2 regions of the Verrucosispora sp. NA02020 genome follow, and region 1 is predicted to be linked to the other one. Evidence: predicted binding sites of a transcription regulator. Region 1 holds the regulator's gene; the other holds the start of a gene.

Region 1 (5,519 bases):
ACCCCGATCCGTACCTCGGTGAAGGCGAAGGTGGCCTCCGCCGCGCAGATCGCCAGGTCGGCCGCGGCGATCAGGCCCAGGCCGCCGGCCCGTGTGGGACCGGCCACCCGGGCCAGCACCGGCTTCGGGCACTCCCGGACCGCCGCGAGCACGTCACCCAGCATCCCGGCGGGGACCGTTCCGCTGGCGTACGCCGCCGCCGTCTCCTTCAGGTCCGCCCCGGAACAGAAGACCGGGCCGGTGTGGTCCAGCACGATCACCCGGACCGCGTCGTCGGCGACCGCGGCGGCCAGCCCGGCCAGCAGCTCGGTCATCAACGGGGTGGAGAGCGCGTTGCGGTTGTGCGGACTGTCCAGGGTGAGGGTGGTCACCCCGCGGGCCGTGGCGACCCGTACGAACGCGTCGGGAGAGGTCATGTGAGGGCACACTAGTGGCCATGCCCGGCCTCCTTCCAGCAGGCGAACCCGTACCCGTCGACGGGTCGCTGCCCGCCTCCGCCCGCGCCCACGTCGGGCAGCGGGGCTTCGGGGTGTACGTGCACGTGCCGTTCTGCGCCAGCCGCTGCGGCTACTGCGACTTCAACACGTACACCGCGGAGGAACTCGGCGGCGGCGCGAGTCGCGAGGGGTACGCCGACACGGTGCTCGCCGAGCTGGCGCTGGCCGCGCGGGTGCTGGACGGGACACCACCGGGCCGGGTGGAGACGGTCTTCGTCGGCGGCGGTACCCCCACCCTGCTGCCCGCCGACGACCTGGCCCGCATCCTCGACGCGATCGACCGCACCTGGGGGCTGGCTCCCGACGTCGAGGTGACCACCGAGGCCAACCCGGAGTCGGTCGACCCCGTCTCGCTCAAGGAGCTGCGGGCCGCCGGCTACACCCGGATCTCGCTCGGCATGCAGTCGGCCACGCCCGGGGTGCTCGCCGTGCTCGACCGTCGGCACCGGGCCGGTCGCGCACCGGCCGCCGCACTGGAGGCGCGTGACGCCGGTTTCGCGCACGTCAACCTGGACCTGATCTACGGGACGCCGGGGGAGCGGGCGGAGGACTTCGCCGAGTCGTTGGCCCAGGTGGTGGCGGCGGGCGTCGACCACGTCAGCGCGTACGCCCTGATCGTCGAGGACGGCACCCGGCTGGCCGCGCGGATGCGTCGCGGCGAGTTGCCGTACCCGGACGACGACGTCGCCGCGGAGCGGTACCTGGCCGCCGAGGCCGCCCTCGGCGCGGCCGGTTTCTCCTGGTACGAGGTGTCCAACTGGGCGCGGACGCCGGCCGCCCGGTGCCGGCACAACCTGCTGTACTGGACCGGCGGCGACTGGTGGGGCCTCGGCCCGGGGGCGCACAGCCACGTCGGTGGCGTGCGCTGGTGGAACGTCAAACACCCCCGCGAGTACGCGAGGCGGCTGGCCGCCGGTGAGTCTCCCGGGTCGGCCCGGGAGGTGCTCACCGACGGCGAGGCGCACATGGAGGACGTCATGCTCCGGCTGCGGCTCGCGTCCGGGCTGCCGCTGGACGTCCTCGACGACGCCGGTCGGGCCGCTGCCGCGCAGGCGGTGGCGCAGGGACTGCTCGCCGCGCCCGCCCACGCGGCCGGCCGCGCCGTTCTCACGGTGCGCGGCCGGCTGCTCGCCGACGCCGTGGTGCGGGACCTGCTGCCCTGACCGCCGTCCCCGAGGTCAGGGCTTCACGAAGCCGAGATCAGCGCTTCACGAAGGCGTAGGTCATCGGGTACCGGTAGAGGGCGCCCTCGTTGGCCTTGACCCCGGCGATGATCCCGAAGATCACCGGCACGATCCAGACCAGGAACGGCACGAAGAACAGCAGCCCGCAGGTGATCGCGGTGAGCACCCAGCTGAGCAGCCCGGCGATGGCCCAGGTGAGCTGGAAGTTCAGGGCGGCCACCGAGTGCGCCCGGACCACCGGGCTCTGCTGCCCCCGGGTCATCATCGCGATCAGCGGCGCGACCCAGCCCAGCAGACCGCCGCCCACGACCACCCCGAGCGGGCCGCCGAAGTGGGCGATCAGGGTCCAGGTCTTGTCCTCGTTGCTGGCGTAGCCGCCGCCGGGGGGACCGTAACCGCCCGTCGGGTACCCGACACCGGGCGCGCCGCCCGGCGGGGGGTACTCACCCGGCGGGGGATAACCGCCGGGCGGCGGGTAGCCGCCGGGCGGGGGGTAGTCACCCGGAGTGCCGTAGCCGCCGGGCGACGGGGGCTGGTCGCCGGTGGGCGGCGGATAGCCGCCGGGCGGGGGATAGCCGGGCTGGCCCGACGAGCCCGACAGTGGGGACGTGGGGTCGTCGCCGGATCCTGGAGGACGAGGTGGTTCAGTCATGTGGTCACGGTAGGTGCCAGCGGCAACGGCGCACCATAGCGACACCGGGGAGTGTCAACCCGCCGATCGGTTTCCGGACATCCGGGAAGTCTTGATCATCGCGGGCACGGGAACGCCGACGTAGACTGGCACTCGCTACAGTCGAGTGCCAGAGTGTTCCTCTGGCACTCCGGGCGCTCCGGGCTGACCTGCGACAGGAGGTGGGGAGGATGGGTCTCGACGACCGGAAACTCGCCGTGCTCCGGGCGATCGTCGAGGACTACGTCGCCACCCAGGAGCCGGTCGGCAGCAAGGCCCTCGTCGAACGGCACCAACTCGGTGTGTCCCCCGCCACGGTCCGCAACGACATGGCCGTGCTGGAGGAGGAGGGCTACATCCGCCAGCCGCACACCAGTGCCGGGCGGGTGCCCACCGACCGTGGCTACCGCCTCTTCGTCGACCGGCTCAGTCGGGTCAAGCCGCTCAGCCCCGCCGAACGGCGGGCGATCGAACGGTTCCTGGTCGGCGCAGTGGACCTCGACGACGTGGTGCACCGCACCGTACGCCTGCTCGCGCAACTCACCCGCCAGGTCGCCGTGGTGCAGTACCCGAGCCTGGCCCGCTCCACCGTCCGGCACCTGGAACTCGTGCCGATCTCCACCACCCGGCTGACGCTGGTGATGATCGCCGACACCGGCCGGGTCGAGCAGCGGCTGGTCGAACTGCCCGCGCCGGTCCCCGCCGACGACGTCCTGGACCTGCGCCGACTCGTCAACGAGAAGCTGGTCGGCACCCGCCTGTCCGACACGCCACCGCTGGTGCAGACACTCATCGACGAGTGCGCGCCGCACCTGCGGGCGGCCATGACCACGCTCTCCACCGTCCTGCTGGAGACCCTCGTCGAACGGCACGAGGAGCGGCTCGCCCTGGCCGGCACCGCCAACCTGGCCCGGGGCGGCCTGCTCGACTTCCAGGGGTCGCTGCGCCCCATCCTCGAAGCGCTCGAGGAGGAGGTGGTGCTGCTCAAGCTCATCGGCGAGGTCGAGCCGAGCACGCTGCGGGTCCGCATCGGCGACGAGAACCAGATCGACAACCTACGGGCGGCGTCCGTGGTCAGCACCGGATACGGCCCGGGCGCGACCATCGTCGGGGGGATGGGCGTGCTGGGTCCGACCCGGATGGACTACCCCGGAACAATCGCCACGGTGAGGGCCGTGGCACGCTACGTGGGCGAGCTGCTGGCCCAGAACTGACCAGTCAGGGCCGACGGCAGGCTGCCGCCACCGACCGGCGTAACGCGAGACGAACACGAGGACACGGAACCCAGTGGCCAGGGACTACTACGGCATTCTCGGCGTGAGCCGAGGGGCCTCCGACGACGAGATCAAGCGCGCCTACCGCAAGCTGGCGCGCCAGTTCCACCCGGACGTGAATCCGGACCCGGAGGCCCAGGAGAAGTTCAAGGACATCAACGCCGCGTACGAGGTGTTGTCCGACGACCGGAAACGGCAGATCGTCGACCTCGGTGGCGACCCGCTCGCCCCGGGCGGCGGCGGTGCCGGTGGGCCGGGCGGCCCCGGTGGCGCCGGACCCTTCGTCGGCTTCCAGGACATCATGGACGCCTTCTTCGGCGGGGCCACCGGCGCCGGGCGTGGCCCGCGACCGCGTACCCGGCCCGGGGCCGACGCGATCCTGCGGCTCGAACTGGACCTGCAGGAGACCGCCTTCGGGGTCGAGGCACCGATCACGGTCGACACCGCCGTGCTCTGCACCACCTGCACCGGGGCCGGTACCGCCGCCGGCACCCACCTGGCCACCTGCGAGGCGTGCGGTGGTCGGGGCGAGGTGCAGTCGGTGCAGCGCACCTTCCTCGGCCAGGTGGTCTCCGCCCGGCCGTGCACGGTCTGCCAGGGCTACGGCACGACCATCCCGCACCCCTGCCCCACCTGCGCCGGTGACGGCCGGGTCCGCACCCGCCGCTCGCTGACCGTGAAGATCCCGGCCGGCGTCGAGGACGGGATGCGGATCCGCCTGGCGCAGCAGGGCGAGGTCGGCCCGGGTGGCGGCACCGCCGGTGACCTCTACGTGGAGATCCACGAGCGGCCGCACGACGTCTTCTCCCGCAAGGGCGACGACCTGCACTGCCGGGTCACCGTGCCGATGACCGCCGCCGCGCTCGGCACCCGGCTGACCATCAAGACGCTGGACAGCGAGGAGCCGGTCGACGTGAAGCCGGGCACCCAGCCGGGCAGCACGCTGCGGCTACGGGCCAGGGGCGTACCGCACCTGCGCGGTGCCGGTCGGGGCGACCTCTACGTCCACCTCGACGTGCGTACCCCGACCAAGCTCGACGCCGACCAGGAGCGGATGTTGCGGGAGTTCGCCGTGACCCGGGGCGAGGAGGTCGCCGAGCTCAGCAAGCAGGGCGGGTTCTTCTCCCGGATGCGCGACGCCTTCAACGGCCACGCCTGAGGTGTCCGCTCCGCTCTTCCTGGTCGAGTCGCTGCCCACCACCGACTCGACGGTGCTCGACGGGCCGGAGGGCCACCACGCGGCCACCGTGCAGCGGCTCCGGGTCGGCGAGGAGCTGCTGCTCGCCGACGGTCGGGGCGGCACCGCCGAGGCGGTGGTCACCGCCGTCGGCCGGGGCACCCTCGACCTGGACATCACCGCTCGCGGGTACGTCGACGCGGCGCACCCGCGACTGGTGGTGGTGCAGGGCATCGCCAAGGGCGACCGGGGTGAGCTGGCCGTGCAGGCGATGACCGAGACGGGCGTGGACGAGATCGTCCCCTGGGCGGCGTCCCGCTCGGTGGTGCAGTGGCGCGGCGAACGAGGCGTCCGGGCCCGGGCCAAGTGGGTGGCGACCGCCCGGGAGGCGGCGAAGCAGGCCCGTCGGGCGTGGCTGCCGGTGGTCGCCGGTGCCCCGGACGAGTCCGGCACGTCGGTGGCCCGCCGGATCGCGGGGGCCGCCGCCGGCTATGTGCTGCACGAGGAGGCGAGCGACCGGCTGACCACCGTCGAGTTGCCCGACCGGGGCGAGATCGTGCTGGTGGTCGGCCCGGAAGGCGGCATCACTCCGGCCGAGCTGGCGGCCTTCCAGGAGGCCGGCGCGCGTCCGGTCCGGCTCGGCCCGTCGGTGCTGCGTACCTCCACGGCCGGGGTGGCCGCGCTGGCCGTGCTCGCCACCCGACTGCTGCGCTGGTG
Region 2 (5,519 bases), 250 kb from region 1:
GCGTTCCCGCAGCAGCGCCCGCAGTCGCTTGAGCGAGAACGCCAGCACGTCGGTCACCTCCAGGCAGCGGGCGTACGGGGTGGGGGTGGCCCGGTCGGCATAGAGGTAGGCGATGCTCGGGTCGGCCAGCGTGGCGTCCAGGTCGGCGGCGAGCTCGGCGACCAGGTGTGCCCGTACCACCGCCGAATCCGGGTCGTAGACGAACCTGCGTACCGGCCCGACCGGCGCCTCCGCCGTCCCCCGCCCGGTGAGCTGATGCACGCGCACCCCATCGCCGGCATGTAAGGAGGGGACCCCTGCTATACACGAGGCGTTAGTAGGGGGCCCTTCCTTACACACGGTCGCGCGGCGGGGGTGTGCGGCGAGCGGGCCGCACCAGAGGGCCGCCTCCACCAGGTCGCCGTCGACGCCGACCCACTCGGCCTCGGCACCGGCCGGGATCAGAGCGTGGTCGAGACCCGGCGCCACCTTCACCACCGTGCGCGGCATCCGTTCGGCCAGCCCGACGACGAAGTCCCACGGCGGCGAGTACGCGTTCGGGTCGAAGACCCGGCGACCGGTACCGGCCCGGCGGCGGGCCGGATCGCAGAAGACCGCGTCGACCCGGGTCACGTCGAACGCGGTCGCGTCGCCACACTCGACGGTGACGAGGTCGGCCACCCCGGCAGCGAGAGCGTTCGCCTCGGCGAGCGCGGCGGTGAGCGGGTCGGCCTCCACCGCGTACACCCGGATGCCGGCACGGGCGGCGGCCAGCGCGTCGGCGCCCAACCCGCAGCCCAGGTCCGCCAGGGTGCCCACCCCGGCGGCCCGCAGTCGTCGGGCCCGACGGTCCGCCACGATCCGCCGGGTGGCCTGCTCCAGACCGGGCCGGGTGAAGAACATGGCGCCGGCCGCCGACCCGAACTTGCCGGTGGCGCGGCGGCGCAACTCCGCCTGGGTCAGTGCCGCCGCCGCCAGTCCGGCCGGCACCCCTGCCGCGCGGAGCGTGGCCGCCGCGTGCAGCGGGTCGCCGCCGGCCACCCGCCCCGCCGCGTCGAGCGCCGCCGACCCCTCGTCGGTACGCAACACGGCGAACTGCTCCAGATCCACCCGCCCATTGTCCGGGCCGCCACTCGTCCCCGCCCCGCCCGCCCCCGTCCCCGCCCCGACCGCCCCCGCCCCCGATCCGACCGCCCCCGCCCCGACGCCACCGCCCGGCGCTGGCCGACGCTGTCCGGTCCATGATCGTGCTCGATCCAGGATCGAGTGGTCTCGCAGTCGCCGGGATGCCACTCGATCCTGGATCGAGCGTGACCTTGACGCCGTTCGCGGCATCCCGTCCACCCGTCGGTCGTGCGGCAGCCCGCACCGTCGTCCTGCCGATCATGGAGTGGTGGCTCGGGCAATGCCCTGGATCGGGCGTTTCGTCGACCACAACTCCATGATCGACGGGCGACGGGCGACGGGCCGCGAGGCGACGGGGCGGCGGGGCGGCGGCGAGCGACGGGGCGGCGGCGAGCGACGGGGCCACGAGGTGGGGCGGCGGTGGCGGGGCGAGTCGCGGGTGGTGAAGCGTCGACTACGGCGGCGGGTGCTGGGTGGCAGCGCCAGCGTCAGTTACGGCGGCGGGTGCTGTGGGTGGCGAGAACGAGCGTCAGCGCCCGGGTGTGGGCGTGGGTGTGGGGGCGGTCAGCGGGTGGGGTGGTGGGTGTCGACGAAGGCGTGCCAGGCGGCCGGGGTGAAGGTGAGCGCCGGGCCGGTCGGGTCCTTGCTGTCGCGTACGGCGACGACGCCGGGCAGGTTGTCGGCTACCTCGACGCAGGCGCCGCCATTTTGATTGCTGCGGGAGGACTTGCGCCAGGCGGCACGGGTCAGGTCCATGAGTTCGCCACTTCCTCGATCAGGCGGGCGGACTGCCGGCGCGGCAGCGCCTCACCGGCCACAGTCTCCCAACGCCGTCCGAGGCTGGCAAGCTCGTTCGGGCTGTCCACGGTGTGCCCCCGGAGTTGGTTGTCCAGGTGGGCCACCTCGGTGCCGTCGGCGAGCCGGGCCAGGACGAACGGCCCGGCAAGTCCGCCGTACCACGGGGTCTCGGCCGGCACGATCCGTACCTGGACGTGCGAATGGTCGGCGAGGGCGCGCAGGTGCTCCAGTTGCTCGCGCATGGTCGTGCGCTCGCCCACCTGGCGACGCAGCGTCTGCTGATCGAGCACCGCGACGAGCTGTGGCGGCTCCTCGCGGGCGAGGATCTCCTGCCGTGCCATCCGGGCCAGCACCCGCTTCTCGATCTGCTCGTCGGTCAGCGGCGGCCCGGCCCGCAACATCGCCCGCGCGTACGCCTCGGTCTGGAGCAGGCCCGGCACCACCGCCGGGTCGTACCAGCGCAGCGCGACGGCCTGGCGCTCGATCTCGCCCCACGGTCGGAACCAGTCCGGCTCGGCGTGCAGCCGGATCAGCTCCAGTATCCCGACGAAGAGTCCGCCGGTCTCCAACACCTTGTCGAGCCGGGCCAGGTAGTCGGCGCTGAGCTGGTTCTGCCCGGTCTCCATCGCGCTCACCGCCGACGGGGAGTAGTTGACCATCTTGCCCAGTTCTTCCTGGCTGAGCCCGCGCATCTTGCGAGCCCGGCGCAGTTGGTCGCGCAGGAAACCCAGGGTTGGCATGTCCGCCATCTGTCCGCCCTCCGTCACGTAGTCGCGCCGGAGAGTAAGGATTGGTCGTTCGGGGCGGAAGCGAGTGTCGGCGTGTCGCGGTCAACCGTGGCGAACGGTGGAGAAAGAGTGGCGCAAGAGTGCGGAAAGAGTGGCGACACGGGGTGGCGGGTTGGCACTCTCCTTGACGGAGTGCTAGCCGAGGAATAACCTGCGATTAGCACTCTCACCCTGAGGGTGCCAACGTCCGGGCCCTGGTGCCCGGGGGTTGAACGCCAGGCGGACCGGCACCCGCGACGACGGTCCCGCCCGGTGGCATGTGGCAATTGACGCCGGTCGGCATGCCGATCGGTAACGAAACCAAGTACCCCAGGAGGGTATGCCCGTGACTACCGCGACCAAGGTTGCGATCAAGCCGCTCGAGGACCGCATCGTGGTCCAGGCGAACGAGGCCGAGACCACCACCGCCTCGGGCATCGTGATCCCCGACACCGCCAAGGAGAAGCCGCAGGAGGGCACCGTCCTCGCTGTCGGCCCGGGCCGGATCGACGACAAGGGCAACCGCGTGCCGATCGACGTCTCCGTCGGCGACACCGTCCTCTACTCGAAGTACGGCGGCACCGAGGTCAAGTACGCCGGCGAGGAGTACCTGGTGCTCTCCGCCCGCGACGTCCTCGCGGTCATCGAGAAGTAACCAACCGATCAGTGACGTTGCCCCGGTCCGGTTCGCCGGGCCGGGGCAACCTCGCGTCGAAGGGACATTCATGGCGAAGATCCTGAGCTTCTCGGACGACGCCCGGCACCTGCTGGAGCACGGTGTCAACGCGCTCGCGGACGCGGTCAAGGTCACCCTCGGGCCGCGCGGGCGCAACGTCGTCCTGGACAAGAAATTCGGTGCGCCGACGATCACCAACGATGGTGTGACCATCGCCAAGGAGATCGAGCTCACCAACCCGTACGAGAACCTCGGCGCGCAGTTGGTCAAGGAGGTGGCGACCAAGACCAACGACGTCGCCGGCGACGGGACCACCACCGCGACCGTGCTGGCCCAGGCCATGGTCCGCGAGGGTCTGCGCAATGTCACCGCGGGCGCCAACCCGGCTGGCCTCAAGCGGGGCGTTGACGCGGCCGCCGCGAAGGTCTCCGAGGCGCTGCTCGGCAAGGCCGTCGAGGTCGCCGACAAGAAGGCCGTGGCGCACGTCGCGACGGTCTCCGCGCAGGACGCCACCATCGGTGAGCTGATCGCCGAGGCGATGGAGCGGGTCGGCCGCGACGGTGTGATCACCGTCGAGGAGGGCTCCGCCCTGCACACCGAGCTGGACGTGACCGAGGGTCTCCAGTTCGACAAGGGCTTCATCTCGCCGAACTTCGTCACCGACGCGGAGTCGCAGGAGTCCGTCCTGGAGGACGCGTACATCCTGATCACCACGCAGAAGATCTCGGCGATCGAGGAGCTGCTGCCGCTGCTGGAGAAGGTCCTCCAGAACAACAAGCCGTTGCTGATCGTCGCCGAGGACGTCGAGGGCCAGGCCCTGTCCACCCTGGTGGTGAACGCGATCCGCAAGACCCTCAAGGTCTGCGCGGTCAAGGCTCCCGGCTTCGGTGACCGCCGCAAGGCGATGCTCCAGGACATGGCGATCCTGACCGGTGCCGAGCTGGTCGCGCCCGAGCTGGGCTACAAGCTCGACCAGGTCGGCCTGGAGGTGCTGGGCACCGCCCGGCGCATCGTGGTCGACAAGGAGAACACCACGATCGTCGACGGTGGCGGTCAGGGCACCGAGGTCACCGACCGGGTCGCCCAGATCCGCAAGGAGATCGAGGCGTCGGACTCCGAGTGGGACCGGGAGAAGCTCGCCGAGCGGCTGGCCAAGCTCTCCGGCGGCATCGCGGTGGTCAAGGTCGGCGCGGCCACCGAGGTCGAGATGAAGGAGCGCAAGCACCGCATCGAGGACGCCATCGCCGCGACCAAGGCTGCGGTCGAGGAGGGTACGGTCCCCGGCGGCGGTGCCGCCCTGGCCCAGATCCTGCCGGTGCTCGACGACGACCTGGGCTTCACCGGTGACGAGAAGGTCGGCGTCTCGATCGTGCGCAAGGCGCTGGTCGAGCCGCTGCGCTGGATCGCCCAGAACGCCGGCCACGACGGTTACGTGGTGGTGCAGAAGGTCATCGCCGCCGAGTGGGGCACCGGTCTCGACGCGGCCGTCGGCGAGTACGTCGACCTGGCCAAGGCGGGCATCATCGACCCGGTCAAGGTGACCCGTAACGCGGTCACCAACGCCGCGTCGATCGCCGGTCTGCTGCTCACCACCGAGAGCCTCGTGGTGGACAAGCCGAAGGAGGCGGAGCCCGCCGCCGGTGGCCACGGCCACGGGCACGGGCACGGCCACCAGCACGGCCCGGGTTTCTGACCCGAGGAGTACGTGGACGTGGGGCGCACCGTCGACGACGGTGCGCCCCACGTGTGTTCCGGCCCGGTCACACCGGGTCGAGGTGACTACCGGTCGGGCGTGCGGTCGGAAACACTGGACCGGTGAGCAGTACGACACCCCGGTACGCCGCCCTCGCCGGTATCGCCGCCGCAACGGCGGCCATCGGTGCCGCCGAGGTCGTGGCGGTGCTGACCGGCCCCCGTTCCGCCCCACTGGTGGCGGTCGGTGGGCTGGTCGTGGACGCCGCCCCCGAGCCGGTGAAGCGGTTCGGCATCGCGGTCTTCGGCACGTACGACAAGATCGCCCTGTTGGTCGGGACGGCGGTGCTGCTGGCCGGTTTCGCCGCCCTGTTGGGCGTGCTGGCCGTACGCCGCCTGGTGGTCGGCCTGGCCGGCATCGCGGCGTTCGCCGCTCTCGGTGCCGGGGCGGCGCTGACCCGGGCCGGCGCGGACGGCCTGGA

Evidence for each region. Region 1 encodes HrcA, which represses chaperone genes, less so after heat shock. Its sites were predicted from a motif close to GGTTNGCACNCTCNNNNNGAGNGTGCNAACC; they were not measured.
Region 2: a site for HrcA is predicted at 2,846-2,876, ahead of groES (co-chaperone GroES). Genes of this name have one in related genera too.

The regions. Positions count from the first base shown of each region.
Region 1 covers NZ_CP054923.1:6,524,387-6,529,905, reverse strand. The annotation lists gene HUT12_RS29190 (enoyl-CoA hydratase-related protein) at 1-416, opposite strand, end outside; gene hemW (radical SAM family heme chaperone HemW) at 437-1,660, shown strand; gene HUT12_RS29180 (DUF4870 domain-containing protein) at 1,698-2,333, opposite strand; gene hrcA (heat-inducible transcriptional repressor HrcA) at 2,543-3,565, shown strand; gene dnaJ (molecular chaperone DnaJ) at 3,639-4,784, shown strand; gene HUT12_RS29165 (16S rRNA (uracil(1498)-N(3))-methyltransferase) at 4,786-5,519, shown strand, end outside.
Region 2 covers NZ_CP054923.1:6,278,398-6,283,916, reverse strand. The annotation lists gene HUT12_RS27995 (methyltransferase domain-containing protein) at 1-1,089, opposite strand, end outside; gene HUT12_RS27990 (DUF397 domain-containing protein) at 1,669-1,860, opposite strand; gene HUT12_RS27985 (helix-turn-helix transcriptional regulator) at 1,851-2,651, opposite strand; gene groES (co-chaperone GroES) at 3,010-3,324, shown strand; gene groL (chaperonin GroEL) at 3,395-5,038, shown strand; gene HUT12_RS27970 (molybdopterin-dependent oxidoreductase) at 5,161-5,519, shown strand, end outside.